2 linked regions of the Variovorax paradoxus EPS genome follow. The protein of the gene in region 2 interacts with the protein of the main gene of each other region in a pairwise test. Links are inferred from orthologs where the notes say so. Each region holds a gene or a part of one and is shown on either strand. Other genes may lie near its edges. The genes, in order: bioB and VARPA_RS02285.

Evidence for each region.
Region 1: the proteins of VARPA_RS02285 (region 2) and bioB interact in binary tests that used the Escherichia coli proteins (3 or more experiments, as listed by UniProt). The link is inferred for Variovorax paradoxus EPS from one-to-one orthologs.

What each region holds. Positions count from the first base shown.
Region 1 is NC_014931.1:4,052,991-4,068,684, forward strand. Bases 244-3,243 are described here. They hold bioB (biotin synthase BioB), read right to left. Parts: upstream 2,260-3,243; coding sequence 1,228-2,259; downstream 244-1,227. Other genes in these bases: VARPA_RS18750 (Lrp/AsnC family transcriptional regulator), read left to right, coding at 244-526; VARPA_RS18755 (VOC family protein), read right to left, coding at 746-1,231; accC (acetyl-CoA carboxylase biotin carboxylase subunit), read right to left, coding at 2,259-3,243. Also shown: more of VARPA_RS18750, read left to right, coding at 29-243; more of accC, read right to left, coding at 3,244-4,307; VARPA_RS18770 (acyl-CoA carboxylase subunit beta), read right to left, coding at 4,328-5,872; methylmalonyl Co-A mutase-associated GTPase MeaB, read right to left, coding at 5,910-6,953; VARPA_RS18780 (GNAT family N-acetyltransferase), read right to left, coding at 7,487-7,996; scpA (methylmalonyl-CoA mutase), read right to left, coding at 8,011-10,173; VARPA_RS18790 (GntR family transcriptional regulator), read left to right, coding at 10,318-10,965; VARPA_RS18795 (IclR family transcriptional regulator), read right to left, coding at 11,086-11,871; tRNA dihydrouridine(20/20a) synthase DusA, read right to left, coding at 12,103-13,077; VARPA_RS18805 (response regulator), read right to left, coding at 13,140-13,496; VARPA_RS18810 (response regulator), read left to right, coding at 13,670-14,053; VARPA_RS18815 (hypothetical protein), read left to right, coding at 14,067-15,694. UniProt on the Escherichia coli protein: Catalyzes the conversion of dethiobiotin (DTB) to biotin by the insertion of a sulfur atom into dethiobiotin via a radical-based mechanism.
Region 2 is NC_014931.1:486,061-501,673, reverse strand. What follows is about bases 3,946-6,864. They hold VARPA_RS02285 (class II glutamine amidotransferase), read left to right. Parts: upstream 3,946-4,970; coding sequence 4,971-5,759; downstream 5,760-6,864. Other genes in these bases: VARPA_RS02280 (TonB-dependent receptor), read left to right, coding at 5,854-6,864; VARPA_RS02290 (ABC transporter substrate-binding protein), read left to right, coding at 3,946-4,894. Also shown: VARPA_RS02310 (6-phosphofructokinase), read left to right, coding at 1-533; VARPA_RS02305 (cysteine-rich CWC family protein), read left to right, coding at 530-754; VARPA_RS02300 (zinc-binding metallopeptidase family protein), read right to left, coding at 745-2,058; VARPA_RS02295 (DHA2 family efflux MFS transporter permease subunit), read left to right, coding at 2,190-3,683; more of VARPA_RS02290, read left to right, coding at 3,752-3,945; more of VARPA_RS02280, read left to right, coding at 6,865-8,082; VARPA_RS02275 (PepSY-associated TM helix domain-containing protein), read left to right, coding at 8,082-9,386; gshB (glutathione synthase), read right to left, coding at 9,349-10,302; VARPA_RS02265 (hypothetical protein), read left to right, coding at 10,597-11,010; VARPA_RS02260 (polysaccharide deacetylase family protein), read left to right, coding at 11,021-11,944; VARPA_RS02255 (potassium transporter Kup), read right to left, coding at 11,970-13,838; gshA (glutamate--cysteine ligase), read right to left, coding at 14,022-15,338; VARPA_RS02245 (glutamate-5-semialdehyde dehydrogenase), read right to left, coding at 15,431-15,613.

The sequences.
Region 1 (15,694 bases), 3.6 Mb from region 2 along the record:
TCCATTACCGTCGATTTAAAGGAGTTCCATGGACTTCACCTTGAACCCAGCTTTGGACGCCCACGACACCCGCATCCTTGCCGAATTGCAGAGCGATGCGCGGCTCACCATGGCCGAGCTCGGCCGCCGCGTGCACCTGAGCCAGCCGGCCGTGACCGAGCGCGTGAAGAAGCTGGAGGCCGCGGGGGTCATCAGCGGCTATCGCGCCACCGTCAACCTCGGCAAGCTGGGCTATGGCATCCGCGCGATCATCCGCGTCGGCCGCGCCGACTACGACCTTGTCGTGAAGCTCGTGCAGGACACGCCCGAATGCGTGAACGCCTACAACGTGACCGGCGAGGACAGCTGGATCCTCGAGATCGCGGTGATCGACGTGAGCCACCTCGACGCGGTGGTCACCAAGTTCTGCATCCTCACCGAGACGGCAACATCGATCATCCTGAACCCGGCGCGCGAGCACCAGCCGATGCTGCCGCCACACCGCTCCGACGTGCGGCCGCCGATCAAGAAGGTTCTGAACGCCTGATAGCCCCAAAACCCGTCGGGCTGAGCCTGTCGAAGTCCTCAAACCCGTTCGGGCTGAGCCTGTCGAAGTCCTCAAACCCGTTCGGGCTGAGCTTTCGAAGTCCTCAAACCCGTTCGGGCTGAGCCTGTCGAAGTCCTCAAACCCGTTCGGGCTGAGCCTGTCGAAGCCTTGCTCGGGGCTTCGACAAGCTCAGCCCGAACGGTGGTTGGCGAATCAGGATCAGCGATTCGCGAGCGCGTTGAAGGCCCTCACCACCTCGGGCGGCGCCTGCACCATTTCGATCAGCACGCCCTCGCCCGCAATCGGAAACTCCTCGTTCGCCTTCGGGTGCAGGAAGCAGATGTCGAACCCCGCAGCACCTTGACGGATGCCACCGGGCGCAAAGCGCACGCCCTGTGCCGTGAGCCATTCGACGGCCTTGGGCAGGTCGTCGATCCACAGCCCCACATGGTTGAGCGGCGTCGCGTGCACCGCGGGCTTCTTGTCCGGGTCCAGCGGCTGCATCAGGTCGACCTCGACCTTGAACGGCCCGCTGCCCATCGAACAGATGTCCTCGTCGACGTTCTCGCGTTCGCTCTTGAAGGTGCCGGTAACCTCGAGCCCCAGCATGTCGACCCACAGCTTCTGCAGGCGCATCTTGTCGAGCCCGCCGATGGCGATCTGCTGAATGCCCAGCACCTTGAAGGGGCGCGCCGTGGTCGTCATGCGCAGACCTCCACCGTTTCAGTGGTCGTCGTGCGGCGCGACTGCAAGCCGAGCTTGCGCAGCAACTGCACGTCCGCGTCCACATCGGGGTTGCCCGTGACCAGCAGCTTGTCGCCATAGAAGATCGAATTCGCACCGGCCATGAAGCACAGCGCCTGCACGGCATCGCCCATCTGCTGGCGTCCGGCCGACAGCCGCACGCGCGCGGTCGGCATCGTGATGCGCGCGACCGCGATCATGCGCACGAAGTCGAAGGGATCGACCGGTTCCGAATCGGCCAGCGGCGTGCCCGGCACTCGCACCAGGCTGTTGATCGGCACAGATTCCGGGTACGGGTTCAGGTTGGCCAGTTGCGCGATCAGCCCCGCGCGATGCACCGGCTGCTCGCCCATGCCGACGATGCCGCCGCAGCACACGCTGATGCCGGCACTGCGCACATGCGCGAGCGTGTCGAGCCGGTCCTGGTACGTGCGCGTGTCGACGATGTCCGTGTAGTACTCGGGCGCGGTGTCGAGGTTGTGGTTGTAGTAATCGAGCCCCGCGGCCTTGAGCTGGTGTGCATGGTGCGGCTCCAGCATGCCGAGCGTGGCGCAGGTCTGCATGCCCAGGCCCTTCACCGCCTCGACCAGCACAGCGACCTTCTCCACGTCGCGGTCCTTGGGCGCGCGCCATGCGGCGCCCATGCAGAAGCGCGTGGCGCCCGCGTCCTTGGCAGCCTGCGCGGCGCGCACGACCTCATCGACCTCCATGAGCTTCTGCGCCTTCACGGCTGTGTCGAACTCGGCCGACTGCGGGCAATAGCCGCAGTTCTCGGGGCAGCCGCCGGTCTTGACCGAGAGCAGCGTCGCGAGCTCGATGTCGCCTTCAGGGAAATGCTGGCGGTGCACCGTCTGCGCCTCGAACAGCAGGTCCATCAGCGGCTTGTCGAGCAGCGCCTGGATCGCCTCGACAGACCACGGGCCTTGCGGCGTCACCGGCTTCGCGGGCCGGTGCAGCGTGATCGTCTGTTGCAGGTCGTTGGCACCCATCAATTGAACTCCAGAATGATTTGGTCGACGGCGAGCGATTCGCCCTTGCCCGCCGAGATTTTTCCGACCACGCCGTCCTGCGTGGCGAACAGCACGTTTTCCATCTTCATCGCCTCGATGACAGCCAGCTTCTCGCCGGCGCGCACCTGCTGCCCCGGCTCCACCGACACCTCGACCAGGAGGCCCGGCATCGGCGACATCAGGAACTTGCTCAGGTCCGGCGGCGCCTTGTAGGGCATCAGCTCCAGCAGGCGCGCGCCCAGCGGCGACAGCACCATGGCCTCGATCTGCGTGCCGTCGTGCGACACGCGCAGCGCCAGAGGGTTCTTGCCCGCGCCGCGCTCGACCTGCGCGGTGAAGGGCTTGTCGTTGACCATGCCCTGCACGCGGATCGCGCCGAGCGCGGAACCGCTGTCGATCTTGTAGTTCTTGCCGCCGACGGCAATGGCGCTCGCGCCGGTCTTGCCGTGGAAGTCGGTCACCGACACCGGGTGATGCACATGCTTGCCCTCGGGCCCGAGCTCCACCACCACGAACTGCTCACCTACCTTCACACCGTGGCCTTCGAGCTGTCCGCTGATGCCCGAGGCTCGCGCGCGATAGCGGCGGTGCACATAGGCCGCGAGCGCAACGAGGAACGACGGATCGGCGTGCGGCACGTCTTCCGCATGGAAGCCCTTGCCGTAGTGCTCGGCGATGAAGCCGGTGTTGAAGTCGCCCGCCACGAACTTCGGATGCGCAAGCAGCGCCGCCTGGAACGGGATGTTGCTGCTGATGCCGCGGATCACGAAGCCGTTGAGCGCTTCGCGCATGCGGGCAATCGCGTGCTGGCGATCCTTGCCGTGCACGATGAGCTTGGCGATCATCGAGTCGTAGTACATCGGGATCTCGCCGCCGTCGTACACGCCGGTGTCCACGCGCACGCCGTTCAGGTGCTCGGTGTCGCTCGCGAACATGGTCTCGGCGGGCGGCTGGAACTTCACGAGCCGGCCGGTCGAAGGCAGGAAGCTGCGGAACGGGTCTTCGGCGTTGATGCGGCACTCGATGGCCCAGCCGTCGCGCTTGACCTCTTCTTGCGTGAGCGGCAGCTTCTCGCCGGCCGCGACGCGGATCATCAGTTCGACGAGGTCCAGCCCCGTGATGCACTCCGTCACCGGATGCTCCACCTGCAGCCGCGTGTTCATCTCGAGGAAATAGAAGCTCTGGTCCTTGCCGACCACGAACTCCACCGTGCCCGCGCTCTGGTAGTTCACGGCCTTGGCCAATTGCACCGCCTGCGCGCCCATCGCCTTGCGCGTGGCATCGGTGATGAAGGGCGAAGGCGCCTCTTCGATCACCTTCTGGTGGCGCCGCTGGATCGAGCACTCGCGCTCGTTCAGGTAGATCACATTGCCATGCGAATCGCCCAGCACCTGGATCTCGATGTGGCGCGGCTCCTCGACGAACTTCTCGATGAACACGCGGTCGTCGCCGAAGCTGTTGCGCGCCTCGTTGCGGCACGAGGTGAAGCCCTCGAAGGCCTCCTTGTCGTTGAAGGCCACACGCAGGCCCTTGCCGCCGCCGCCGGCCGAGGCCTTGATCATCACGGGATATCCGATGTCCTTGGCGATTTCGACAGCGCGCTCGGCTGTCTCGATGGCGTCGTTCCAGCCGGGAATCGTGTTGACCTTGGCTTCGTTCGCGAGCTTCTTCGAGGCGATCTTGTCGCCCATCGCAGCGATCGAATAGTGCTTCGGTCCGATGAAGGCGATGCCCTCTTCCTCGACCTTGCGCGCGAAGGCTTCGTTCTCCGAGAGGAAGCCGTAGCCCGGGTGCACCGCCTCGGCGCCCGTCTGCTTGCAGGCCGCGATGATGCGGTCGGCCTGCAGATAACTCTCGCGGCTGGGCGCGGCACCGATGTGCACGGCTTCGTCGGCCAGCTCGACGTGGCGGGCCTCCTTGTCGGCGTCGGAGTAGACGGCGACGGTGAGGATGCCCATCTTCTTCGCGGTCTGGATGACGCGGCAAGCGATCTCACCGCGGTTGGCTATCAGGATCTTCTTGAACATGTTCTTCTTCTCCGTGCCGTTCACAGCGGAATGTTCCCGTGCTTGCGCCACGGGTTCTCGAGCTTCTTCTCGCGCAGCATCACGAGCGAGCGGCAGATGCGCTTGCGCGTCTCGTGCGGCAGGATCACATCGTCGATGTAGCCGCGTGCACCGGCCACATACGGGTTCGCAAAGCGTGCCTTGTATTCGGCTTCGCGTGCAGCGAGTTTCTCGGGGTCGTTCTTGTCTTCGCGGAAGATGATTTCCACCGCGCCCTTGGCGCCCATCACCGCGATCTCGGCGCGCGGCCAGGCGAGGTTGACGTCGCCGCGCAGGTGCTTGGAAGCCATCACGTCGTACGCACCGCCGTAGGCCTTGCGCGTGATGACGGTGATCTTCGGCACCGTGCACTCCGCATAGGCGTAGAGCAGCTTGGCGCCGTGCTTGATGATGCCGCCGTACTCCTGCCCGGTGCCGGGCATGAAACCGGGCACATCGACGAAGGTGACGACCGGAATGTTGAACGCATCGCAGAACCGCACGAAGCGCGCGGCCTTGATGCTGCTCTTGATGTCCAGGCAGCCCGCCAGCACCAGCGGCTGGTTCGCCACGATGCCGACCGTCTGGCCTTCCATGCGCGCGAAGCCGATCACGATGTTCTTCGCGTAGTCGGGCTGCAGCTCGAAGAAGTCGCCGTCATCCACCACCTTGAGGATCAGTTCCTTGATGTCGTAGGGCTTGTTCGGGTTGTCGGGCACCAGCGTGTCCAGCGAGTAGTCGGGCCGGTCGGCCGGGTCGCCCTGGCCGTTGTTGCCCAGGCGCACCGGCGGCTTCTCGCGGTTGTTGAGCGGCAGGTAGTTGTACAGGCGCCGCAGCATCATCAGCGCCTCGACGTCGTTCTCGAACGCCATATCCGCCACGCCGCTGCGGGTGGTGTGGGTGACGGCGCCGCCGAGTTCCTCGGCCGTCACGGTTTCGTGCGTCACGGTCTTCACGACCTCGGGGCCGGTGACGAACATGTAGCTGGAGTCCTTCACCATGAAGATGAAGTCGGTCATGGCCGGCGAATACACCGCGCCGCCTGCGCACGGGCCCATGATCATGCTGATCTGCGGCACCACGCCCGAGGCCATCACGTTGCGCTGGAACACGTCGGCATAGCCGCCGAGCGAGGCCACGCCCTCCTGGATGCGCGCGCCGCCCGAATCGTTCAGGCCGATGACCGGTGCGCCGACTTTCATCGCCTGGTCCATCACCTTGCAGATCTTTTCGGCATGCGCTTCGCTGAGCGCGCCGCCGAAGACGGTGAAGTCCTGGCTGTACACGAACACCAGGCGCCCGTTGATCATTCCGTAGCCGGTGACCACGCCATCGCCCGGGATCTTCTGCTCGGCCATGCCGAAATCGACCGATCGGTGCTCGACGAACATGTCCCACTCTTCGAAGGTGTTGTCGTCGAGCAGCAGCTCGATGCGCTCGCGCGCGGTGAGCTTGCCCTTGGCGTGCTGCGCGTCGATGCGCTTTTGCCCGCCGCCCAGACGCGCCTGGGCGCGGCGCTTTTCGAGTTGTTCGATCAGTTCTTGCATGGTGTGCTTCCGAAGCTGTGGTCTTGAATGAGATGGCTCATGGCCTGGCCGTGATGGCCGCTGCGGCGAGCAGGCTGCGCGCCGCGGTCGATGCGGGCAGCGCGCCCTGCGCCACCTGCTGGGTGAGTTGCGGCAGCAGTTCGCGCACCTGCGGGTGCTGCCTGAAGGCTTGCTTCAGCCCCGCGTCGATGCGTTCCCACATCCATGCGGTGGCCTGCTTTTCGCGGCGCTTGGCGAGCTTGCCGTTGGCGGTCTGCAGTTGCCTGAATTCGGTGACGGCATCCCAGAACGCATCGACGCCCGTGCCCGCCAGCGCGCTGAGCTGCAGCACCCTGGGCAGCCAGAAGCGCACCTCGGCACCGCTGTGCGCGTCGTGCACCGCATGCGCGTGGTCGGGGTTGCCCTGGTGGCCGAAGAGGCGCAGCGCCGAAGTGATCTGCGCCTGCGCGCGCGTGGCGGCATCCTTGTCGATGTCGGCCTTGTTGATGACGACGAGGTCCGCGAGCTCCATCACGCCCTTCTTGATCGCCTGCAGGTCGTCGCCGGCGTTGGGGAGCTGCATCAGCACGAACATGTCGGTCATGCCGGACACGGCGGTTTCGCTCTGGCCGACGCCCACGGTCTCGACGATCACGACGTCGTAGCCGGCGGCCTCGCACACCAGCATCGCCTCGCGCGTCTTCTCGGCCACGCCGCCGAGCGTGCCGCTCGACGGGCTCGGGCGGATGTAGGCGCGCTCGTGCACCGAGAGCCGCTCCATGCGCGTCTTGTCGCCGAGGATGGAGCCGCCCGAAACCGTGGACGAGGGGTCGATAGTGAGCACCGCGACGCGATGGCCCTTGTCGATCAGCAGCAGGCCGAGCGTTTCGATGAAGGTCGACTTGCCGACACCTGGCACGCCCGAGATTCCGAGGCGAAAGGAATTGCCGGTGCGCGGCAGCAGCGCTGTGAGCAGCTCGTCGGCTTGCGCGCGATGGTCGGTGCGGGTCGATTCGAGCAGCGTGATCGCCTTGGCGATCGCACGGCGCTGCATGGACGCAGCGCCGGAAACAATGCCGTCCAATAAAGCGGAAGGAGCCAAGGATCGGGACGAAACGGTATTCATATCCTCCCCCACCAACCGTTCGGGCTGAGCTTGTCGAAGCCGGGGCTGTGTGGTGGATAGCCCCTCGACAGGCTCAGGGCGAACGGTTGCGGCGGGGCTAACAGTTGTAGTTGTATTGGGATGATCGACGGTTTCGGTGCGAACAAGGGCTCCGCGACTATCCCCCGCCCGTTCGGGCTGAGCTTGTCGAAGCTGTCCCCGCGCGCCGCTGGACTTCGCCAGTTCCTTGATGCGGTCCCATTCGCCCCGAATCAAGGCCTCCTTCTTCGCCCGTGACCACCCCTTGATCTGTTGCTCGAAGGCTATTGCCTCTTCACGCGCTTCGAACTCACCCTGCCATACGAGTTCGAGCGGCTTGCGCATTGCGGTGTATCCATCATTTCCATCGACGTGCTGACGCAGCCGAATATCTATGTCGTCGGTATGGCCCGCGTAGTACGAGCCATCCGAACAGCGCAACAGGTAGACGAAAAAGGGTTTCACAAGGATGGTGGAAGGCTTCGACAAGCTCAGCCCGAACGGGTGGTTGCATGTGAACGGACATCTGAAGGGGTTGTGGCGCCCTGGACGCGCCAGCGGTAATGCAGGTCGACGCCCTCCTCGCCTTCGAGCACGAAGCCGTGGCGCAGGTAGAAGCGGTTGGCATCGCTCTGCACGAGCGCGGTGAGCTTGATGTCGAGGTTCTTCTCTCTTGCCTCGGCTTTGGCCCAGCGCATCACCCATTCGCCGATGCCGCGGCCCTGGAAGCCGGTGCGCAGGTACAGGTGATCCAGGCGCAGCGCATCGGCGCCCTCGGGCTTGAGCGTGACGAAGCCCACGCGCTGGTCGCCGTCGAGCACGATGTGATGCATGAACGGCACCACGAAACCAGCGCTCAGCCGTTCGCGCGAACGCGTGAGGTCGAAGCGCCCGACACGCTCCAGGCTCGGGCGCATCGCATCGATGCGCACGGCCAGCATGTCTTCGAAATCGCTGGAATCCACGGGCTGCAGCGACAGCCGCGACAGGAGATCGCCCACGTCTGGCGTCCCGCTCAGGCCGCGACCGCCGCGCGGATCTGCTCCAGCACGTCCTTCGCGCTGGCCGGGATCGGGGTGCCCGGTCCGTAGATGCCCTTGACGCCGGCTTCGTAGAGAAAGTCGTAGTCCTGCCGCGGAATCACGCCGCCGACGAACACGATGATGTCGTCCGCGCCCTGCTTCTTGAGCTCATTGATGATGGCGGGCACGAGGGTCTTGTGACCGGCTGCGAGGGTGCTCACGCCGACGGCATGCACGTCGTTCTCGATGGCTTGCCGCGCGCACTCTTCGGGTGTCTGGAACAGCGGCCCCATGTCCACGTCGAAGCCCAGGTCGGCGAAGGCCGTGGCCACCACCTTGGCGCCGCGGTCGTGTCCGTCCTGCCCCAGCTTGGAGATCATCACGCGCGGACGGCGCCCCTGCGCTTCGGCGAAGGCGTTGATTTCGGTCTTGAGGTTTTCCCAGCCTTCGGCCGAGTCATAGGCAGCTGCGTACACACCGGTCACCTTTTGCGTGTCGGCCCGATGGCGGCCGAATGATTTTTCGAGCGCGTCCGAAATCTCGCCCACCGTGGCGCGCAGGCGCACCGCGTCGATGCTCAGCGCGAGCAGGTTGCCCGTGCCGTTCTCGGCCGCTTCGGTCAGCGCATCGAGCGCGGCCTGCACCTTGGCGGTGTCGCGCGAGGCGCGTATCTTCTGCAGCCGCGCCACCTGCTGATCGCGCACCATCACGTTGTCGATCGAGAGGCTGTCGATCGCATCCTCGTTCTTGAGCTTGTACTTGTTGACGCCCACGATCACGTCCTTGCCCGAGTCGATGCGCGCCTGCTTTTCTGCGGCGGCCGCCTCGATCTTGAGCTTGGCCCAGCCGCTGTCGACCGCCTTGGTCATGCCGCCCATCGCCTCGACCTCTTCGATGATGGCCCAGGCCGCATCGGCCATGTCCTGCGTGAGCTTCTCCATCATGTAGCTGCCGGCCCAGGGGTCGACCACGTTCGTGATGTGCGTCTCTTCCTGGATGATGAGCTGCGTGTTGCGCGCGATGCGCGAGCTGAACTCGGTGGGCAGCGCAATCGCTTCGTCCAGCGCGTTGGTGTGCAGGCTCTGCGTGCCGCCGAACACAGCGGCCATCGCCTCGATGGTGGTGCGCACGATGTTGTTGTACGGGTCCTGCTCGGTGAGCGACCAGCCCGAGGTCTGGCAGTGCGTGCGCAGCATCAGGCTCTTGGGGTTCTTTGGCTCGAACTCCTTCATGATGCGGCACCACAAAAGGCGCGCGGCGCGCATCTTGGCCACTTCGAGATAGAAGTTCATGCCGATGGCCCAGAAGAAGCTCAGGCGCCCGGCGAAGCCGTCGACATCGAGGCCCTTGGCCAGCGCGGTCTTCACGTATTCCTTGCCGTCGGCCAGCGTGAATGCGAGTTCGAGCGCCTGGTTCGCACCGGCTTCCTGCATGTGATAGCCGCTGATGCTGATCGAGTTGAACTTGGGCATGTTCTCTGCCGTGTACTCGATGATGTCGCCGATGATCCGCATGCTCGGCGCCGGCGGAAAGATGTAGGTGTTGCGGACCATGAACTCCTTGAGGATGTCGTTCTGGATGGTTCCGCTCAGCTGGTCCTGCGCCACGCCCTGCTCTTCGGCCGCGACCACGTAGCCCGCGAGCACCGGCAGCACGGCGCCGTTCATCGTCATCGACACGGAGACCTTGTCCAGCGGGATCTGGTCGAACAGGATCTTCATGTCCTCCACCGAATCGATCGCCACGCCGGCCTTGCCGACGTCGCCGGTCACGCGCGGATGGTCGCTGTCGTAGCCGCGGTGGGTGGCCAGGTCGAAGGCCACGCTCACGCCCTGGCCGCCCGCAGCCAAAGCCTTGCGATAGAACGCGTTCGATTCCTCGGCGGTCGAGAAGCCGGCGTACTGGCGGATGGTCCAGGGGCGCACCGCGTACATGGTGGCCTGCGGGCCGCGCAGGTACGGCTCGAAGCCGGGCAGCGTGTCGGTGTACTTCAGGCCCTGCAGGTCGGCCGCGGTGTAGAGCGGCTTGACGGTGATGCCGTCGGGCGTGATCCAGTTCAGCGCATTCACGTCGCCGCCCGGTGCGGACTTGGCAGCGGACTTGGCCCAGGCACCGAGGTCGGCGGGCTTGAAGGTGGGTTCGGGTGTGCTGCTCATGAGGGGGACGCCGCTTTGCAGTTGTCTTGCAGGGGATTACGGAGGGATTCGCAAATTCGCTTGCAGGGATTTGCAAGCCGGCCGCGAGTCTAACCGATCCGTAATTATTAATTCAAACCCAATTTTTGCGGTACATTCCTGCCCATGTCCGCTGTCACCCTCACCCCGCGAGCCCTCTACGAAGAGGTGGCCGAGCTGCTGCGCCAGCGGATTTTCCGCCGCGAGCTGGAGCCCGGCAGCTGGATCGACGAACTCAAGCTGGCCGAGGAATACGGCATCAGCCGCACCCCGCTGCGGGAAGCCCTGAAGGTGCTTGCCGCCGAAGGGCTGGTGACGATGAAGGTGCGCCGCGGCGCCTACGTGACCGAGGTGTCCGAGCAGGACCTGGCGGACGTCTATCACCTGCTCTCGCTGCTGGAGAGCGATGCGGCCGGCGTGGTCGCCGAGCGCGCCACCGATGCCGAGCGCGCCGAGCTGAAGAAGCTGCACGCCGAGCTCGAAGCCGCCGCCGCGCCGGGCAAGGAAGACCGGGAGCATTTCTTCGCGGTGAACGAGCGCTTCCACATGCAGTTGCTGGCCATCGCCAACAACAAGTGGCGCGACCAGATGGTGGCGGACCTGCGCAAGGTGATGAAGCTCAACCGGCACAACTCGCTGCTGAAGGCCGGGCGCATTGCCGAGTCGTTGGCGGAGCACCGGTCGGTGATGGCCGCCATCGAGGCACGCGACGCCGCGGCGGCCATGGCCCGCATGCGCGAGCACTTCACGAGCGGCCTCGAAGCGGCCGCATAGGCTCACCCCCAGGCTTCGCGCACTTCGTGTCGCTTCGCCTTCCCCCTTCCGGGGGCGATACCTGCGGCCCGGCAAAGCCGGTTCCGCGGTATCCCGCGAAAAGGCACGCCTTGTTTGCGTTCAGTCGCGGATGGCTGTGCCGGCTTCGGCCGCGATCCGCCGGGCCGCTTCCAGCAGCCGGGGCGCCACGCGCTCCAGCATGACGTCCTTGGGCAGCAGGTAGGCGGGGCCGCCGCAGCTCAGCCCGTAGCGTTCGCCGCGCGGCCCCTGCAGCGCAAAGCCGAGGGCGTGGATGTGGGGATGCCACTCGCCGAACGAGCTGCAGTAGCCCAGGCGCTCGTATTCCTCGATGCCCGCCATCAGCCGCGGCGCCACGGAAAACCAGTTCTCGCCCGTCTCGATGCGGATCTGCTCCAGCAGCGCGTCGCGCTCGGCCTGCGGCAGTGCCGCCAGGTAGGCCCGGCCCGCAGCCGAAGTGGTGATCGACAGGCGCGAGCCGACCTCGATGCGCGAACTGATGAGGGCGGAACGCGGCCGCAGCGAATCGATGACGAGCAGGTCGAGATCGTCGCGCACGCCCATGTGGATGCTGGCGCCCGCGAATTCGGACAGCTCCGTCAGGTGCGGCCGCGCCACCGTTCGCAGGTCGAAATGCAGCAGATAGCGGCTGCTCATGTCGAGCAGCGCCGGCCCGAGGCTGAAACGCTCGCTGTCGCGCGACTGGCGCAGGTAGCCGGCGCCTACCAGCGTCGCGGTCAGCCGCGAGACGGTGGCCTTGGGAATGCCCGTCGTGTCGGCCAGATCCCGGTTGCCCATCGGGGCGGCAGCCATCCCGATGGTCTTGAGCAGTGACAAGCCGCGTGCGAGCGCGCTCACTTCCTCTTTGCTGCCAACAGCTTCACTCATGAAGAACCTTTTTTGTTTCCCTGACCTCTTTATTCTTGAGCAAAAACAGGTGCACAAGCCACACTTGTTGTTGCATTGTTTCGGAACCATGTTCCGTTAAAAGACGATGAAATGCCCCGATACAGGGGCTAAAAAGGGCGTTTTCGGGCAAACAAAGACACGAAATCTCCGAGTTGGAGAAGGCCCGAGTGAGCGGTGGAAGCAGAAAGCCGGCCTCGGCGGCCGGCCCGGTCAGGCGGCCTGCGCGACCGGCTCGTGCGCCAGCGCCATCACCTCGTGCGGCGGACGCGTCTTCATCCGATGGTCGCTCCAGACCTGCCGCCAGCGGCGCGCACCGGGCAGGCCGTTGCGCAGGCCCAGCATGTGGCGCGCGATCGACGACCACTGCGTGCCGTGCTCGGCCGCCTCGCGAACCATGTAGTCGCACATCAGCGACTCCACCTCTTCGCGCGTCAGCGGCTGCGGCGCGGCGCCGAAGAATTCGGCGTCCCACTCGGCCAGCCACCAGGGGTTGTGATACGCCTCCCGCCCGACCATCACGCCATCGAGCAACCGCAGGTGTTCATGCACTTGTTCGTTGACGGAAATGCCGCCGTTGATGGAGAACTTCAGGCCTGGAAAGTCGTGCTTCAGCCGATGCACCAGCGCATAGCGCAGCGGCGGAATTTCGCGGTTCTGCTTCGGGCTCAGGCCCTGCAGCCACGCGTTGCGCGCATGGACGATGAAGGTATCGCACCCCGCCTCGCTCACTTGGCCGACGAAGTCGCGCACGAACTCGTAGCGCTCGATCTTGTCGATGCCGATGCGGTGCTTGACCGTGACGGGCACGCTCACCACATCGACCATCGCCTTCACGCAATCGGCCACCAACTGCGGCTCGTTCATGAGGCAGGCGCCGAACGCGCCGCGCTGCACGCGCTCGCTCGGGCAGCCACAGTTGAGGTTGATCTCGTCGTAGCCCCATTCCTCGCCGAGCTTGGCGCAGTGCGCGAGGTCGGCCGGCTCGCTGCCGCCGAGTTGCAGCGCCACGGGATGTTCTTCAGCGTTGAAGCGCAGGTGCCGGGGCACGTCGCCATGCACCAGCGCGCCTGTCGTCACCATCTCGGTGTAGAGCAGCGCGTGGCGGGACATCAGGCGGTGGAAGTACCGGCAATGACGGTCCGTCCAATCCATCATCGGGGCAACGGAGATGACCTTCTCTTCCAAAACGCGTGATCCTGTGGTGTCGACATCGGCCCGGACATCGGGCAGAGAAGGCGGCGATTTTCTCACGCGGCCAGCGCGAGCGCCTCGGTCAACTGCTCGACCGTATAGGGCTTGCGCAGCCAGGCGGTCCCCGGCAGCGGCTTCGCCGGTTGCGCCTGCCCGGTCACGAAGATCACGGGCACGCGGTAGTCGCGCAGCAGCCGCTCGGCCAGGTCGTGCCCCGACAGTGCGGGCAGGCCGATATCGACCATCACCACATCGAAGGCGCCCTCGAAGAAGCGCGAGATCGCGGCCTCGGCGCTTTTGACGCCCGTGGCCCAGTGCCCCAGGGCCTCGAGCAGTTTCAGGGTGGCAGCGAGCGTGTCCGCGTCGTCCTCCACGAGCAGTACACGAAGCTTGGGTGGCGGGGCATTTGTCATTGCGTGACATTTTTCCAGACAACAAGGCCTGCTGCAGCCACCTGGGCCCACCACCCTACAGGGATGTACGACAGATGGCGGCGTTGTCTTACTCGGCGCCGGGAGTCCGTCCCGACAATGACGTCCTCGGCCGAGACAAGCCGATGGACCGCACCTCGCTTTCGTACACAACAATGACCCGCATCTATCTCATAGAAGACAACCCTCTGATCGCGACGACGCTGACCGACGGGCTGCAAGCATTTTCCGAATGCGATGTCATCGGCACCGCAACCACTTCCGATGAAGCCATCGACTGGCTCAAGGCCAACCCCGGCGAATGGGATGCGGCGGTGATCGATGTATTCCTCGCCAAGGGCAACGGCCTGACCGTGGCGCAATACCTGAAAGACAACAAGCTGCCCGAGCAACGTACCGTGGTGCTCATGAACTATGCGACCTCGGAAGTGCGCGAAGGCGCGCTGTCGGCGGGCGTCGACGCTGTGTTCGACAAGTCGCTGCAACTGGAGGCCTTCTACGACTTCTGCGCGAAGCTGAACATCACGCCCCGGCGCTGACACAATCGGCCGCGTGCCGATCTTCAAACACTGCCTGCCCCTTGCAAACACCCTTGCAATCACTCTTGCACTGACGCTCACGCCGGCCTTCGCGCACGCGGCCGACCCGCTTCTCCTCGTCACTTCTCCTTCTGCCCTGCAAGCCGCCGAAAAATCGGGCGCCAGCTTCGCCCACTGGATCGGCGATGCGCCCGCGTCGCCCGAAGGCATCGCCACCAACCAGGCCTTGATGCGCTCTGCGGCCTGGCAATCCATCGCCACGACGCTCGGCGAAAGCCTCGCGCGCATCCAGCGCACGGACAAGCAGGCCGGCGTCGGCATCTCGCGCTATCCGCACCGGCTGTTCGATGTGCGCTGGCTCGCGAGCCCCGATGCTTTTTTCGAACTGGTCGGCGTGGCCAACCGCATGGACCGCCGGCCGTTCCAGAACGGCGCATGCGGCGAGACGCGGCTCGTGTACCGGCTCGCCTATCGCACCGCAGCCATGCAGTCGCGCCTGCCGATGACCATCAATTTGGAACTGCGCGGCGATGCACCGGATGCGAACGGAAGCTGCGCCAGCGCCGCGCGGCTTTGGCAACCGCCGCAGGCTTCGATGAAGGACGAGGCGCTCGGCCGCTGGCTGGTGTCGACAGAAGGTCCGCTCGCACCGCAGCGCCTCGCACCCGCGCGCATCGCGCAGGTCACCACCAACCTGCAGAGCGTGCGCTGGCCTTCCGCGGTGCGGCCCGATCTCGGCGGCCATGCCGAGTACATGCTGCGGGCCTTCCGATGGAACGCCGGCACGAAGCGCTTCGATGTGGCCCCGCTCGAGAACACGCCCGATGTCGCGCGCCTGAAGGCCAACGCGCCGCTGCGCAAGGAACTTCAGCAGTGGCTGCAGCAGCCCGCCAACCTGCGCGCGCTGGACGAAGCCTCGGTGCAGATTCCTGAAAAATTCCTCGCGACGGAATCAATCTCCGTTGCGCCGCGCGGCCTTGCGCGCCTTGCGAACCGGCCGTTCGCGCAGGTCTTCTCACCCGGCGAGTGGCAGGCCGTGCCCGGCAGCCGCACGCTGCAATCGCCGCAGGCCGTGCTGCGCCGGCTCGACGATCTGAGCTGCGCGGGTTGCCACCAGAGCCGCGCGGTCGCGGGCTTTCATCTGCTGGGCATCGACCGGCGCGGCGCATCGCGCACCTTCACGACCGGCAACGCGCTCGCCTTGCCGCACTCGCCGCATCTGCAGGACGAACTGGCGCGCCGCGGCACGTATGTGCGCGCCGCGCTGTCGACGCCGCAGCCCGATCCGTTCCGGCCGCTCGCCGAGCCGGACGTTCCAAACCCCGCACCCGAGAAAGCCACCGTCGGCGCAAGCTGCGAACCCACGCGCATCACGCAGTCCGCCAACCCGTGGCTGGACCGCGCCGAAAAGCTGCCGCGCGTCGCGTGCGAAGGCGTGTTCTCCGTGTGCGAGAAAACCTCGGTCGGCTTCCCCGGCGGCATGTGTTCGGGGCCGTGCGATCCGCTCGACAAGAACGGCACCTGCGGCGGCATCGCCATCCTCAGCGACTTCAACCAGTGCCTTGCCGCGAGCAAGCCCTTCGGTGAATGCCTCGCCAAACACACGCGCCCCGGCAACCTGCGCAGTTGCTCGGTGCAGCA
Region 2 (15,613 bases):
TGGTGTCCGAGGGCTGCCACTACCCCGACGGGACCTTCCTCGCGGAGCAAGGCACGCGCGATGCGTTCGGCCATGCGCAGCTCGGCGGCGCGGCGCCAGTGGTGGCGCAGATGATCAAGGACGCATACGGCCACAAGTTTCACTGGGCCGTGGCCGACTACCTGCAGCGCGCGGCGCGGCACATTGCCTCGGCCACCGACGTGAAGCAGGCCTACGAGCTGGGACAGCGCGCCGTCGAGCTCGCGCTGGAAGGCCGCAATGCAGTGATGCCGACGATCGAGCGCACGTCCGATGTGCCCTATGCGTACACGCTCGGCAGCGCGCCGCTCGAATCGGTGGCCAATGTCGAGAAGCCGATGCCGCGCGACTTCATTTCGGACGACGGCTACGGCATCACCGAGAAATGCCGGCGCTACCTGCTGCCGTTGATCGAGGGCGAGGACTACCCCGCCTACCGCAACGGCTTGCCGGTGTATGTGACGCTGCAGAACGTCGCGGTGGCAAAGAAGCTGCCGGCCTTCGAGCTCGCATGACGGCCAGCGCTGCGGTCATCGACGTGTCGCGCTGCCTGCTGTGCGGCGAGTCGAACCGCTGCGCGATGGAGATCGAACGCGAGACGGGCCAGGCGCAGCCGCCTTGCTGGTGCATGCAGGCCGACTTCAGCAATGCGCCGCTCGCCAAGTTGCCGGAGTCGATGCGCGGCCTTGCCTGCATCTGCGCGCGCTGCGCCGCGGAGACGCCGCCTCAGGACTGAGCGCCGCCCTGGGATTGGGTCTGCGTCTGCGTCTGCTCGGGCGCAGGCTCGGCGGGCTCGGGCTCGGTCGCCGCCACATCGCTGGCCACCACCATCGTCGGCGCCGATCCGGCCCGCTGCTCGGTGATCACGCGGTGGATGAACTGCAGCTTGCCCACCGCCGCGCGCGGCAGCACGAACGGGTAATAGTCAGGCTGCCCCATGCTGCGCGACAGCTCGTTGAGCACGTTCGTCAGCAGCACCCAGCCATTGATGAAGTCGAGGAATTTCGCAGCGTCGGGATGGTCGGGCTGCGAGAGGTCGTCTGCTGTGAAGAGGTCGCTCGTCAGCTCGACGTTGGTCGCATCGACGCCGAAGCTCATCGCGGTGTCCGCGGTGTCGGCCATGTGCAGGTAGTGGGCCCAGGTCTCGGCCCAGTCTTCCCACGGGTGCGTGCTTGCGTAGCTGCTCACGAAGCGGTCGGCCCAGTCGGGCGGCGGGCCTTGCTCGTAATGCGTCTGCAGCGACGCCGCGTAATCGGCACGCTCGTCGCCGAAGAGCGCGCGATAGTCGTCCAGCCAGTGCGTGGGCTGCACCAGCAGGTCCCAGTAGTAGTGGCCGATTTCGTGGCGGAAGTGGCCCAGCAGCGTTCGATAGGGCTCGCGCATTTCGGCACGGATGCGTTCGCGCACCGCGTCTTCGGCCTCCTCGGCGTTGAGGGTGATCACGCCGTCTTCATGGCCGGTCATCACGTGCGGCCCGCCCGGCATGTTGCTGAGGAAGTCGAAGGCCAGGCCGTGCACGGGGTCCGCATGCCGGCTCACCACCGGCAAGCCGAGTGCGAGCAGTTGCGAGATCAGGCGGCGCTTGGCCTGTTCGAGCTTGCCCCAGAAGACGCCGTGGGCCTCGACCGAGAGATCGGGAATGGTCCGCGTGACGCTGCAAGCCAGGCAGTAGCCGGGCGCCAGGCCGTGCACGTCGGCCGGGGCCTCCTCGCCCTCGCGCGCGGCCGGCACCATCCAGCTGCAGGCGGCAGGGGTCATGAGGTTGGCGCAGCGGCGATAGGTCTTGCCGTGCGGATCGCCGAACACGGTGAAGGTGTCGGGCAGCGCGCCACCGCCTTCGGCCGGTGCCAGCGGCATGACGCCGAGGCGGTCGATCACGTAGCCGAGCGGCGTGTGGCAGGCCAGGCACTCGCTGTTGCGCAGGAACACGGGGCGGCCGCACTGGCAGCGGTAGGCGCGGCTGACGGTCGGCGCGGCGAGCTCGGTCGCGAGCGTGGCGGCGGACTGTTCGTTGACGGGGTCGTTGATCGGGGAATCCATGTTGTTCTCTTCTTGCTGGGCTTGACGCGGAGGGGACAGCCGCTGCATTGTGGGGCGCGCCCCCGCGCCGTTCGCCGCGCAAACACCGATATGCTTGTAGGACGACGGACCCCGAGACATTCCGCCGCCCCATGACCTCCCCACCCACGCCCGAAGCCGCCGCCACGCCGGCGCCGCCCGCCATGAGCATCCTGCGCGAACGCTATGGCGAGCGCTATCGCTGGTATCTGCTGCTGTCGGTGATGGTGGGCACGATGGCCTCGATCATGTCGTCGACCATCGTCAATGTCGCGATCCCCGGCATGAGCCATCACTTCTCGCTCGGGCAGGAGCGCGCGCAATGGGTGAGTTCGGGCTTCATGGTGGCGATGACGGTCTCGATGCTCACCACGCCGTGGCTGCTGTCGCGCTACGGCTACCGCCGAACCTACATCGGCACGATGCTTCTGCTGCTCGTGGGCGGCATCGTCGGCGGGCTGGCCAACAACTTCTCGCTGGTGCTGTTCGCGCGCGTGGCCGAAGGGCTCGCGGCGGGCGTGGTGCAGCCCATTCCGGCCATCATCATCCTGCGCGCCTTCGAGCCGCACGAGCAGGGGCGCGCGAGCGGCATCTTCGGCATGGGCGTGGTGCTCGCGCCGGCCATCGGACCGAGCATCGGCGGGGTGCTGGTCGACCTGTTCGGCTGGCGCTCGATCTTCTTCATGGTGGTGCCGTTCTGCCTGGCGTCGATCTGGCTGGCCTACAAGTTCGTGCCCAAGACGGCGCCGGGCGGCGTGGCCGCGGTGCGCGGCGGCGGGCTCGATGCGCGCGGGCTCGCGCTGGGCACGGTCGGCACGCTGTGTTTGTTGAACGGACTGGTCGAGCTGCGCGGCGATTCGCCATTGCAGGCTGTGCTGCTGCTGGCCGGTGCGCTGGTCTCGTTCATCGCATTCGTGTGGTGGCAGCGCCGGCTCGCGGCTTCGGGCGGCACGCCGCTGATGAACCTCGCGCTCTTCCAGTACCGGCAGTTCGCGATGGGCAGCGTGGTCGCCTTCATCTACGGCACGGCGCTCTTCGGCTCGACCTACCTGCTGCCGGTGTACATGCAGGTGGGGCTGAGCCTGTCGGCGTCGCACGTCGGCACCATTCTTCTGCCGGCCGGCATCGTGCTGGCCGTGACCATCGCGGGCGTGGGCCGGCTGGCCGACCGGCAGCCGACCTGGGTGCTGGTGACCATCGGTCTCGCACTGCTGGCGGCTTCGTTCGCGCTGATGATGGTGCTCAGGCTCGACAGCGCGCTGTGGCTGCTGGTGGCCTTCGCGATCATCGGGCGCATCGGGCTGGGCTTCATCCTGCCGTCGCTCAACCTGGGTTCGATGCGGCCGCTGGCCAAGCCGCTGATTCCGCAGGGCGCGAGCGCGATCAACTTCGTGCGCATGCTGGGCGGCGCGGCCGGCGTGAGCCTGTGCGCCATCGTGCTCGAGTGGCGGCTTGCCGCGCACGGCGATTCGCTCGCCAATCCGTTGAGCAGCCCGGCGCGGCTCGCGGCCTTCGACGAAGTGTTCGCGATGCTGGCCGGCCTGTGCGCGCTTGCGATCTGCGCGGCATGGCAGCTGCGCGAGGGGCCGGCGCGCAACACGGGGTAAACCCCGGCGGTGCAACGGAGCCCTTTCGTATTCAATTGTTATCAGTTGTATCTGATAACAAACAATTCATGCATCGCAGAAATTTCATTGCCGCCTCGGCTGCGGCAGCGGCCGGGCTCGGCCCTCTCTCCTTCCCAGCCCTTGGCGCCGAAAACGGCGTCTCCGACAGCGAAATCGTCCTCGGCCACACCGGCATCCTCAGCGGCCCGCTCGGCGTGCCGGTCAAGGTCGTGATGGCCGGGGCCGGGCTGGCCTTCGACGCGGTCAATGCGCAAGGCGGGCTGTCGGGCCGCAAGATCCGGGTCGTGTCGCTCGACGACGAGCTCAAGCCCGAGAAGGCCCTCGCCAATTACGAAAAGCTGCTGGCGGAGCACCGTGTCTTCGCCTTCTTCGGCTGCGTGGGCTCGGGCACCACCGCCGCGGGCGCCAAGGTCGTGAACCAGAGCGGCGCGCCGACGGTGGGCGGCTATGCGGTGTCGGATTCGGCCCGCGAGAAGATGGGCGGTGCCGGCTACTTCGTGCGCGCCACCTTCGCGCGCGAAGCCCAGGCGCTGGTGCAGCACCTGACGACCATCGGCGTCTCGCGCATCGCCGTGGCGTACCTCGACAATCCCGGCGGCGCGGAAGTCGCCAAGCTGGTCGAAGCCGCGCTGGACACGCTCAAGCTGAAGCCGGAGGCCGCCGTGGCGGTCAAGGGCGATGGCACGACCAACGAGGCATCGGGCAAGGCGCTCGCCGAGAGCAAGGCGCAGGCCGTGATCATGTATCTGGGCGGCGGCATCGGCGGCGAGGTGATGAAGGCGGCCTGGGCCGCGGGCGGTCGCCAGATGTACTACGGGATGTCGATCGTGCCGGGCGATGTCACGGCCAAGCTCGTGGGCGACAAGACCAGCGGACTGGCGATCTCGCAGATCGTGCCGTACCTGTGGAGCGAGGTCGACGCCACCGCGCGCGAATTCCGCCAACTGGCCGAGCGCGCCAAGGTGGACCTGGGCTACCTGAGCTACGAGGGCTATGTGAACGCGCTCGTGATGATCGAGGGCCTGCGCCGCACCGGCCGCGACCTCACGCGCGCGAAGCTGCACGCCGCGCTGAAGGCGATGAAGCTGCGCATCGGCGGCATGGAGATCGACTTCACCGGCGCCAGCAACACGGGCTCGCGCTTCATCGAGATGGTGCGCGTGACCAAGGAAGGCAAGTTCATCCGCTAGCTGCAACGACAGTCGCACGGTCGGATAAGCGGCGCGGCAGGCGGAGGCCGACGGGAATCGCGGTCTAATCGGCAACATGTGTCAATTGCTAGGGATGAACTGCAACACGCCGACCGACGTGACCTTCAGCTTCACGGGGTTCGCGCAGCGCGGTGGCCGCACCGACCACCACGCGGACGGCTGGGGCATCGCGTTCTTCGAGGACCGGGGCCTGCGCCATTTCGTCGATCACCAGCCGGCCTGCGAATCGCCGGTGGCGGAGCTGATCCGGCGCTACCCGATCCAGAGCCGCAACGTCATCGCGCACATCCGCAAGGCGACGCAGGGCGAGGTCAACCTTCAGAACTGCCATCCGTTCGTGCGGGAGCTGTGGGGGCGCTACTGGGTGTTCGCCCACAACGGCGACCTGAAGGACTTTCGGCCGCGACTGCATGGCAATTTCCATCCCGTGGGCAACACCGACAGCGAGCACGCCTTCTGCTGGCTGATGCAGGAACTCGCGAAGTCGCATGCGGGCGTGCCGAGCATCGATGAATTGACGCTCACCCTGCGCGAACTGGCTCCGCAACTCGCGAGCCACGGCACCTTCAACTTCATGCTGTCGAACGGGCAGGCGCTGTGGGCGCATGCATCGACCAACCTCTGGTACGTGGAGCGCCGGCATCCGTTCGTGACGGCGCAGCTGTCCGACGAAGACCTGGAAATCGACTTCGCCCAGCACACCACGCCCACCGATCGCGTGGCCGTGGTCGTGACGACCCCACTCACCACGAACGAAACGTGGACCCAGTTCGCGCCAGGCGAACTGCATGTGTTCGTGGACGGGCAACGGTCGGTCGGCCGAGATCCAAACGAAGCCTTTTGACTGACACTTTTTTGCAACATTGCAAGAAAGTATCGATGGCGCGCATGTCCGAGGGAATAATAACGGTTCTCATTTGCACCCTATCGGACCGTTCATGCCCGCAGTTTCCTCCCTTCGCCTTCGCCCGACCGTGGCGGCTTCGCTTCTTGCCCTCCACGCTCTCGGCGCCATGGCGCAGACACCCGCTGCGGAACCGGCTGCATCGAGCGGCACCCTGGCCACGGTCAACGTCGAAGCCAGCGCCGACGCCTCGGCCGAAGGCCTGACCAAGCCCTATGCCGGCGGCCAGGTGGCGCGCGGCGGGCGGGTCGGGATTCTGGGCAACCAGGACATGATGAGCACGCCGTTCTCGAGCACCAACTACACCAACGAACTGATCCAGGACCAGCAGGCCAAGAGCGTCGCCGACGTGCTGCTCAACGATCCGTCGGTGCGCCAGGCGCGCGGCTTCGGCAACTTCCAGGAGCTCTACGTGGTGCGGGGCTTCCCCGTGTACTCCGACGACGTGGCGTACAACGGCCTCTACGGCATGCTGCCGCGCCAGTACATCGCCTCCGAATTCTTCGAGCGCGTGGAAGTGTTCCGCGGCGCCAACTCCTTCCTGAACGGTGCCGCGCCCGGCGGCAGCGGCATCGGCGGCGCGATCAACCTGTTGCCCAAGCGCGCGCCCAACGAGCCGCTCACCCGTGTCGGCTTTGGCGTGCAGAGCGGTGGCCAGGGCTTCGTGAATCTCGACCTGGCACGCCGCTTCGGCCGCGACGACAGCCTGGGCGTTCGCGTGAACGCCGTGCGCCGCGAAGGCGGCACGGGTGTCTTCAAGGAAAGCCAGCAACTGAGCGCCTTCGGCGTCGGCCTCGACTGGCACAGCCGCAATGTGCGCCTCTCGGCCGACTTCGGCTACCAAGACTACGACCTGAAGGACGGCCGCCCGAGCCTCACGCCCTCCTCGACGTTGCCGATCCCGCGCGTGCCCGACGCCAAGAGCAACTTCGCCCAGCCCTGGACCTACTCCAAGGAAAAGGACAAGTTCGCCACCTTCCGCGGCGAAGTCGACATCACCGACAACATCACGGCCTGGGCCGCCGGCGGCGTGCGCCGCAGCGACGAAGACAACGTGCTGTCGAACCCGGCCCTCGTCAACTCCTTCGGCAACACCAGCAACACGCGCTTCAGCAACACCCGCAAGGACCGCATCGGCACCGCCGAGATCGGCGTGCGCGGCAACTTCACCACCGGCCCGGTGAAGCACACGGTCGTGGCCTCGGCCACCACGTACAGCAACGACCGCGACAACGCCTATGCGATCTCTTCGGGCAGCGTGCGCAACAACATCTACGCGCCCTTCTTCTCGCCCTACCCCGTCGCCAACGGGACCGGTGGCTTCGTGGGCAACCGGCTGGAAGACCCGCGCCTGACCGACAAGATCGACACCTCGAGTGTCGCCGTCGCCGACACCATGTCCTTCATGGAAGACCGCCTGCTGGTCACGCTCGGCGCACGCCGCCAGACCATCAAGCAGACCAGCTTCGCCTACAACACGATCAAGGAAACGAGCGCCTACGACAAGAGCAAGACCACGCCGGTGGCCGGCGTCGTGTTCAAGATCACGCCGACCGTGTCGGCCTACGCCAACTACATCGAAGCCCTGGTCCAGGGCAAGGTGGCCCCCGCCACGGCAAACAATCGCCCGGTCGCCAATGGCGGCGAAGTCTTTGCGCCCTACCAGGCCAAGCAAAAGGAAATCGGCGTCAAGTACGACGGCGGTTCGCTGGGCGCGAGCGCCGCGTTCTTCACGATCGACCAGCCCGTCTACCAATACGCGGACGAGGCCGCGGGCCAGGTTTACGGCCTGTACGGCAAGCAGCGCAACCAGGGCCTCGAGTTCTCGGTGTTCGGCGAACCCACGAAGGGCCTGCGCCTGCTCGGCGGCCTGACGCTGCTGGACGCCAAGCAGAAGAACACGCAAGGTGGCGCCACCGACGGCCTGACCGCCATCGGCGTGGCCAAGCAGCAGGCCAACCTCAGTGCCGAGTGGGACGTGCCGGGCGTGCGCAACCTTTCGCTGAATGCGCGCCTCCTTTACACCTCCAAGCAGTACGCCAACGCCGCCAACACGCAGCAGATCCCGGGCTGGACGCGCTTCGATATCGGCGCACGCTACTTGGTGGACCTGGGCAACGGCCGAGCGCTCACGCTGCGCGCGCGCATCGACAACCTGTTCAACAAGTCGTACTGGGCTTCGGTAGGTGGCACGCAGGGCTCCAACTATCTGACGCTGGGCGCACCGCGCACCTTCGCGGTGAGCGGCACCATCGACTTCTGATGCGCGCCTTCGCGACCGGCATCCACCGCTGGGCCGGCCTGGCGGTTGCGCTGTTCCTCGTCGTCTCGGGCCTGACCGGCGCCGTCATCTCGTGGGACCACGAGATCGACGGCTGGCTCAACCGCAAGCTCTACGACACGCAAAGCCGCGGCCCCTTCAAGGACCCGTTCGAGCTGGCCGCCGCGGTCGAGGCGCACGATCCGCGCGCGCGGGTCGCGTACATGCCGCTCGGCTTCGAAGAGGGCCATGCCGCCGGCTACTTCGTGCAGCCCCGCGTCGATCCGGCCACCGGAAAGCCCTTCAGGCTCGGCTACAACCAGGTGTTCGTCGACCCGGTCACGGCCGAGGTGCGCGGCCGGCGCGACTCCACGGCCATCTCGCTCAAGCCCGAGACGCTGATGCCGTTCCTCCGCAAGCTCCACTACATGCTGCACGTGCCGGCGATGTGGGGCACCGACCGCATCGGCTGGTGGATCATGGGCACGGTGGCGTTGGTGTGGCTGCTCGACAGCTTCGTCGCGCTCTACCTCACGATGCCGCGACGGCTGCGCAAGGCCGTGCACCCGACGCACCGGCCGGCAGCCGCCTGGTGGCAGCGCTGGAAGCCGTCGTGGACCGTGCGCTGGGCGGCCGGCGGCTACAAGCTCAACTTCGACCTGCACCGCGCGGGCGGGCTGTGGATCTGGGGGCTGATCATCGTCGTCGCCTTCACCTCGTTCTCACTGAACCTCTACAAGGAGGTGTTCCACCCGATGCTCTCGCTGGTTTCCAAGACCACGCCCGGACCGTCGGCGCTGGTGCCGCTCGCGCCGCTGGGCACGCGCATCGAGCCCACCATCGGCTTCCGCGAGATCGTGGCGCAGGCTGAAGCGGAGGCCCGACGCCGCGGCTGGACGACGCCGCTGGGCGGCGCGTTCTACAACGCGCGCGGCGGCTTCTACAACATCTCGTTCTTCGACCACGCCACGCACGACGACAGCGACGGCATGGGCCTGTCGAACCTCTACCTCGACGGCCGCGACGGCCACGTCATCAGCAGCAATCGCCCATGGCACGGCACCGCCGCCGACGTGTTCGCGCAGCTGCAATTGCCGCTGCACGGCGGGCGCATCCTGGGCATGCCGGGGCGCATCATGATGTCGGCGCTGGGGCTGGTGGTGGCGATGCTGTCGATCACCGGCATCGTCATCTGGGCGCGCAAGCTGCGCTCACGGCGACTGCAGGCCCGGCGCGAGCGCGAACAGGCCCGCACCGCGGCGCCCGGGTTCAGGCAGGACGCAGGGTTTTCTCCAGCGCGTCGATGAACATCTTCGGCACGTCGAAGCCGGTCTGCTCCGTGATTTCCTGAAAGCAGGTCGGGCTGGTCACGTTGATCTCGGTGACCGAGTCGCCGATCACGTCGAGCCCGATCAGCAGCAGCCCGCGCGGCGCGAGCACCTTGCCGATGGCCTCGGCGATCTCGCGGTTGCGCGGCGTCAGCGGCTGCGCCACGCCCTTGCCGCCGGCCGCGAGATTGCCGCGCACCTCGGTGCCCTGCGGAATGCGCGCCAGCACGAAGGGCGCCGGCTCGCCCGCGATGATCAGGATGCGCTTGTCGCCCTGAGAAACCTCGGGTACGAAGCGCTGCACCATGATCGTTTCGGCGCCGTCCTTGTTGAGCGTCTCGACGATGGAGCCGAGGTTCAGCGCGTCCTGCTTCACGCGGAAGATGCCCATGCCGCCCATGCCGTCGAGCGGCTTCAGGATGATGTCGCCGTGCTCCGCATGGAAGTCGCGCACGGCCTGCGCGCTGCGGGTGACCAGCGTGGGCGTCACGAACTGCGGAAACTCCATGATCGCGAGCTTCTCGGGGTGGTCGCGCAATGCGCGCGGCGAATTGACCACCTGCGCGCCCTCGCGCTCGGCCTGCTGCAGGAGGTGCGTTGAATAGATGTACTCGGCGTCGAAGGGCGGGTCCTTGCGCATCAGCACCGCGTCGAAGTCTTTCAGCGCCTTCGATTCGGTGATGTCGACGGTGTACCAGTCCTTGGCGTCACCGGTCAGCGTGATCTGCTGCACCGTCGCCGTGACCAGCCCGCCCGATTTCCACTGGATGTCCTGCGGCAGGCACGCCGCGATGCGGTGACCGCGGCGCTGGGCCTCGCGCATCATCGAGAAGGTGGTGTCCTTGTAGATTTTGAAGTGATCGAGCGGGTCGGCGACGAAGAGGATGTTTTTCATCTGGCGTTCTTTCCGGCGCCGGATGCGGCGGCCGCGTTGGTTTGTGGCGCGATGTTGCCGGAGGCTGCCATGCCCTTGCCGGCGGAGGCCTTTGCGAAGCGGCGGCGTCCACTCTGTCGGGCCGCGGGCACCCGAAGGCGCAGGTCTCTGGAAAACGGCATCGCGCGATTGTGCCGGGAGCGGAAGAGTCGCCGCCCGACGCCCGATCGGCACAGGACTTGCGGGCTTTCCGGACTCATTTCTTTCACCATGCGATGCCATGCACCGGCGTGGCTCGCTCGACGGAGACTCCTCATGAACACGCCCGCCCCACTCGACCCCGCTGCGATCGTCGACGAATTCCTCCGGCTCGTGATGATCCCCGACCCGCAATCGGCCTCGCGCTTCACCGCGCCCGACATCCGCATCCGCTTCACCGGCAACCGCGAGATGCACGCGCCCGGCGACACCTCGGCCTTCAACGCCAAGCGTTACGCCTGGGTCAAGAAGAAGATCGAGCGCACCGAAACGGTGGCTGGCGGCACGCCCGAAGCCACCGTGGTCTACAGCCTCGGCACGCTGTACGGCGCCTGGCCCGACGGCACGGCCTTCGAAGGCAACCGGTATGTCGACCGCTACGTGGTGAGCCACGGGCTCATCGTGCAGATGGACGTGTGGAACGACAGTGCCGAATGGCTGCTGGTGCGCGCCGGCCTCGCGGTGCTGTGAGGCACAGCGCATGACGACACGCTGGCCCGACCTCCTGCCCTCGCACGATCGTTTCGACTACCGGCCGATCACGCGGCGCCCCGACTACGTTTGGCCGAACGGCGCGCGGCTGGCCGTGTACCTCGGCTTCAACATCGAGCACTTCGCCTTCGGCGACGGCCTGGGCGCGTGCATCGGCCCGGCCTCGCCGCAGCCCGATGTGCTGAACCACGGCTGGCGCGAATACGGCAACCGCGTGGGCGCATGGCGCTGCCTCGAACTCTTCGACGCGCTCGCGCTGCCGACCGGTGCGCTCATCAACACGGCGCTCTACGACCACTGCCCGGAACTGGTTGCGGCCTGCGTGGCGCGCGGCGACGAACTCATCGGCCACGGCCACAGCAACGCGGAGCGCCAGGGCGCGCTGGACGAAGAACACGAACGCGCGCTGCTGCTGCGCTGCCGCGAACGCATGCTGCGCGAAAGCGGACAGGCGCCCGCGGGCTGGCTGTCGCCGTGGATCTCCGAGAGCGCTGTCACGCCCGACCTGCTCGGCGAAACCGGCTACGGCTACACGCTCAACTGGTGCCACGACGACCAGCCAGTGCGCATGCGTACGCGCGGCGGCGGCTCGATCTGGTCGGTGCCTTATCCGCAGGAGCTCAACGATATTCCGATGATCGTGGGACGCCTGATGGATGCGAAGGATTTCAGCGCGATGGTGGTCGACAACTTCGACGAGATGCTGGAACAGTCGCGCGCGCAGCCGCTGGTGATGGGGCTCGCGCTGCATCCGTACATCGTCGGCCAGCCATACCGGCTGCGCCACCTGCGCACGGCGCTCGCGCATCTGGCACGTGCGCGGGATCGTGGGGAGATCTGGTTCACGACGCCGGGGGCGATCGCGGGGCACATGACGCAGCTTGCGGCGGAACGGCCCGAAGAGTTCGGCTGAGGAGCGATCGCTCCTTCACCCTGCTTCAGATCTCGATCTTCGACCCCAGCTCCACCACCGCGTTGTTCGGCAACCCGAGGAAGGCCGCCGCTCCGCTCGCGTTGTGGTGCATCTGCGCGAACAGCTTCTCGCGCCACGGCGCCATGCCGCTGCCCAGCGTCGGAATCACGACGTCGCGCGAGAGGAAGTAGCTCGTGGCCATCGGCTCCAGCTGGCAGCCGCGCAGGCGCGCATGCTCGAGCGCGCGCGGCAGGTCGATGTCGTTCTTGAAGCCGTAATGCACGATGACCTGCCAGCAGTGGTGGCCCAACGCTTCGATCTCGATGCGCTTGTCCATCGGAATCCAGGGCACCTCGTGGTTGCGCACGGTGACGAACATGTTCTGCTCGTGCAGCACCTTGTTGTGCTTCAGGTTGTGCAGGAGCGCATTGGGCACGACGCCCGGCTCGGCGGTGAGGAACACGGCCGTGCCGTCCACGCGCGCCGGCGGGCTCACGAACACGGAGTCGAGAAAAGATTTGAGATCGATCGCGTCGGCGTGCTGCGCCTCGCCCATCAACCGGCGGCCTTCCTTCCAGGTGATCATCAGCGTGAACACGAAGCCGCCGATCAACAGCGGGAACCAGCCGCCTTCGAACATCTTGAGCAGGTTCGAGGCGAAGAACAGGAAGTCGACCACGAAGAAGACCGCGGTCGATGCGATGCACAGCGCCAGCGGCAGCTTCCACGCGTAGCGGATCACGAAGAAGGTCAGGATCGTGGTGATCAGCATGTCGGTCGTCACCGCGATGCCATAGGCCGCGGCCAGGCTGCTCGAGGTGCGGAACATCACCACCGCCAGCACGATGGCCACGAACAGGCCCCAGTTGACGAGCGGAATGTAGATCTGCCCGGCCGTGCGCACGCTGGTGTGTTCGATGTTCAGTCGCGGCAGGTAGCCCAGCTGGATCACCTGTCGCGTGACGCTGAACGCGCCGGTGATGAGCGCCTGCGACGCGATCACCGTCGACAGCGTGGCCAGCAGCACCAGCGGAATCAGCGCCCACTCGGGCGCCATCATGAAGAAGGGGTTCTTCACCGCCTCGGGGTTCTCCAAGAGCAACGCGCCCTGGCCGAGGTAGTTGAGCGTGAGCGCCGGCATGACGACCGAGAACCACGCGATGCGGATCGGCTTCTTGCCGAAGTGGCCCAGGTCGGCGTACAGCGCCTCGGCGCCAGTCACGCACAGCACCATCGCGCCCAGCAGGATGAAGCTGGTGCCCGGGTTGTCCCAGATGAACTTCAGCGCATACCAGGGGTTGAGCGCCTTGACGATTTCGGGGTGGTGCAGGATCTGCCACACGCCCAGCACCGCGATGGCCGCGAACCACGCCAGCGTGACCGGGCCGAAGAACTTGCCGATGCCTGCGGTGCCGCGCTTCTGCACGGCGAAGAGGCAGAACAGCACGACCAGGGTGATCGGGATCACGTAGTGCTTGAAGTGCGGCGACACCACCTCCAGGCCCTCGACCGCCGACAGCACCGAAATGGCCGGCGTGATGACGCCATCGCCGTAGAAGAGCGAGGTGCCGAAGATGCCGATCACCAGCAGCACATGCCGAAGGCGCGGCTTGTCGGCGACCGCCCGGGACGCCAGCGCGAGCATGGCGACGAGGCCACCCTCGCCTTCGTTGTCGGCGCGCAGCACCAGCACCACGTACTTGATCGAGACGATGACGGTGAGCGTCCAGAAGAACATCGACAGGATGCCGTAGACGTTCTGGACGGTGAACGGCACGTGGCCGTGGCCGAACACTTCCTTGACCGCATACAGCACGCTGGTGCCGATGTCGCCGTAGACGACGCCGATGGCGCCGACGATCAGGCCGGCAGAGATTGTTTTGGGGGCTGACACGAAGTCGATGGGAAAAAGGGCTGGCCGTTGTGGATCGACGCGTCAGACACGCGAAGGTGCCGTGGCGGCGGAACATTCATTCGTTGTTCCACCACGCGTCACCCCTCCCGCCCTTTTGTTTCCGTTTGCTGTGGGGTCGCTATTTTGCCGTTGCCCGGTGACGCCGCAACCCGGCGGCGGCAATCATTCGTAGATTTCGGCGTCCGGGTCGGTCGCTTCCATCTCGTAGCTGGCCGCGACCATGGCCAGGCGGCCGACCACGCCATACATATAGAAACGGTTCGGGGCGCTCGCGCCGGGCTTGGCACCAGGCTGGGGCATGTGCGTGCTTTCCGAGAAAGCCAGCGGCACGTAGCTCGCGCCCGGCAGCTTGAGGTTCTCGTCGGCCGCCTGCTCGGCGTGCACCCGGTAGAAGCCGCCCACCACGTAGCGGTCCATCATGTAGACGACCGGTTCGGCCACGCCGTTGTGCACGCGCTCGTTGGTCAGCACGCCTTCCTGGACGATCAGCTCGGTGGGTTCGCGCAGGTCGCGGCCGGCGGAGGTCTTGGCTGCCGAGGACGTGCTGGTGCGCGACTTGCCGATCAGCGCCTCGACTTCCTTGGCATCGCGCACCGTCACCACGCCCGGGCTGCCGCTGCCGCTGTGGCCGCCCTTGACGACGACGAAGGGCTTTTCGTTGATGCCGTATTCCTTGTACTTGCGGCGCACCTTGGTGAGCACCGCATCGACATGGCTGGTCAGCACGTCGATGCCGCGCCCCTCGGCAATGTCGACGCCTTCGGCGCGCGCGTAGATCGGGTTGATGAGCCAGGGATCGATGCCCAAGAGCTTGCCCAGGCGCTTGGACAGCTCCTCATAGCTGTGCAGGTGGTTGCTCTTGCGGCGCACCGACCAGCCCGCGTGCAGCGGCGGCAAGAGGTACTGCTCGTGAAGGTCCTCGAGGATGCCCGGCGTTCCTGCCGAAAGCTCGTTGTTGAGCAGAATTGTGCAGGGATCGAAATTCTTCAAACCCAGCCGCCGCTTGCCGCGCACCACCGGCTCCAGGGTCACGGTCTCGCCGTTGGGCAATTCGATCTTCTTGGGCGACTTGATCGCCGGATCGACGGAGCCGATTCGCACGTTGAGCCCCGCCATATGGAAGATGCGCACAAGTTGCGCGATGTTGGCGAGATAAAAGGTGTTCTTGGAGTGATTTTCCGGAATGACGAGCAGGTTGCGCGCCTCCGGGCAGATCTTCTCGATGGCTGCCTGCGCGGCCTGCACCGCCAGCGGCAGCATCTCTTTGGTGAGGTTGTTCCAGCCACCCGGAAAGAGATTGGTGTCGACCGGCGCGAGCTTGAAGCCTGCATTGCGGATATCGACGGAGCTGTAGAACGGCGGCGTGTGCTCCATCCACTCAAGGCGGAACCAGCGCTCGATGGCGGGCATCGAGTCGAGCACCCGCTGTTCCAGTTCGTTGATCGGGCCGGTCAGGGCGGTGACGAGATGCGGAACCATGCGGCGGCCTTCTTCGATTTCTTAGAGGTGGAGCGGAATTGTAGGAATTGGGGGTACATGCCCCGATGACAAGACCGCGGGAGCAGCAGGCATCACGTCCGCACTTCGCCTTGGCCGAGCACCACGTACTTGAGCGAGGTCAGCCCTTCGATGCCGACCGGGCCGCGGGCGTGGAACTTGTCGGTGCTGATGCCGATTTCAGCGCCCAGGCCGAACTCGAAACCGTCCGCGAAGCGGGTGCTCGCATTGACCATGACGCTGGCCGAATCGACCTC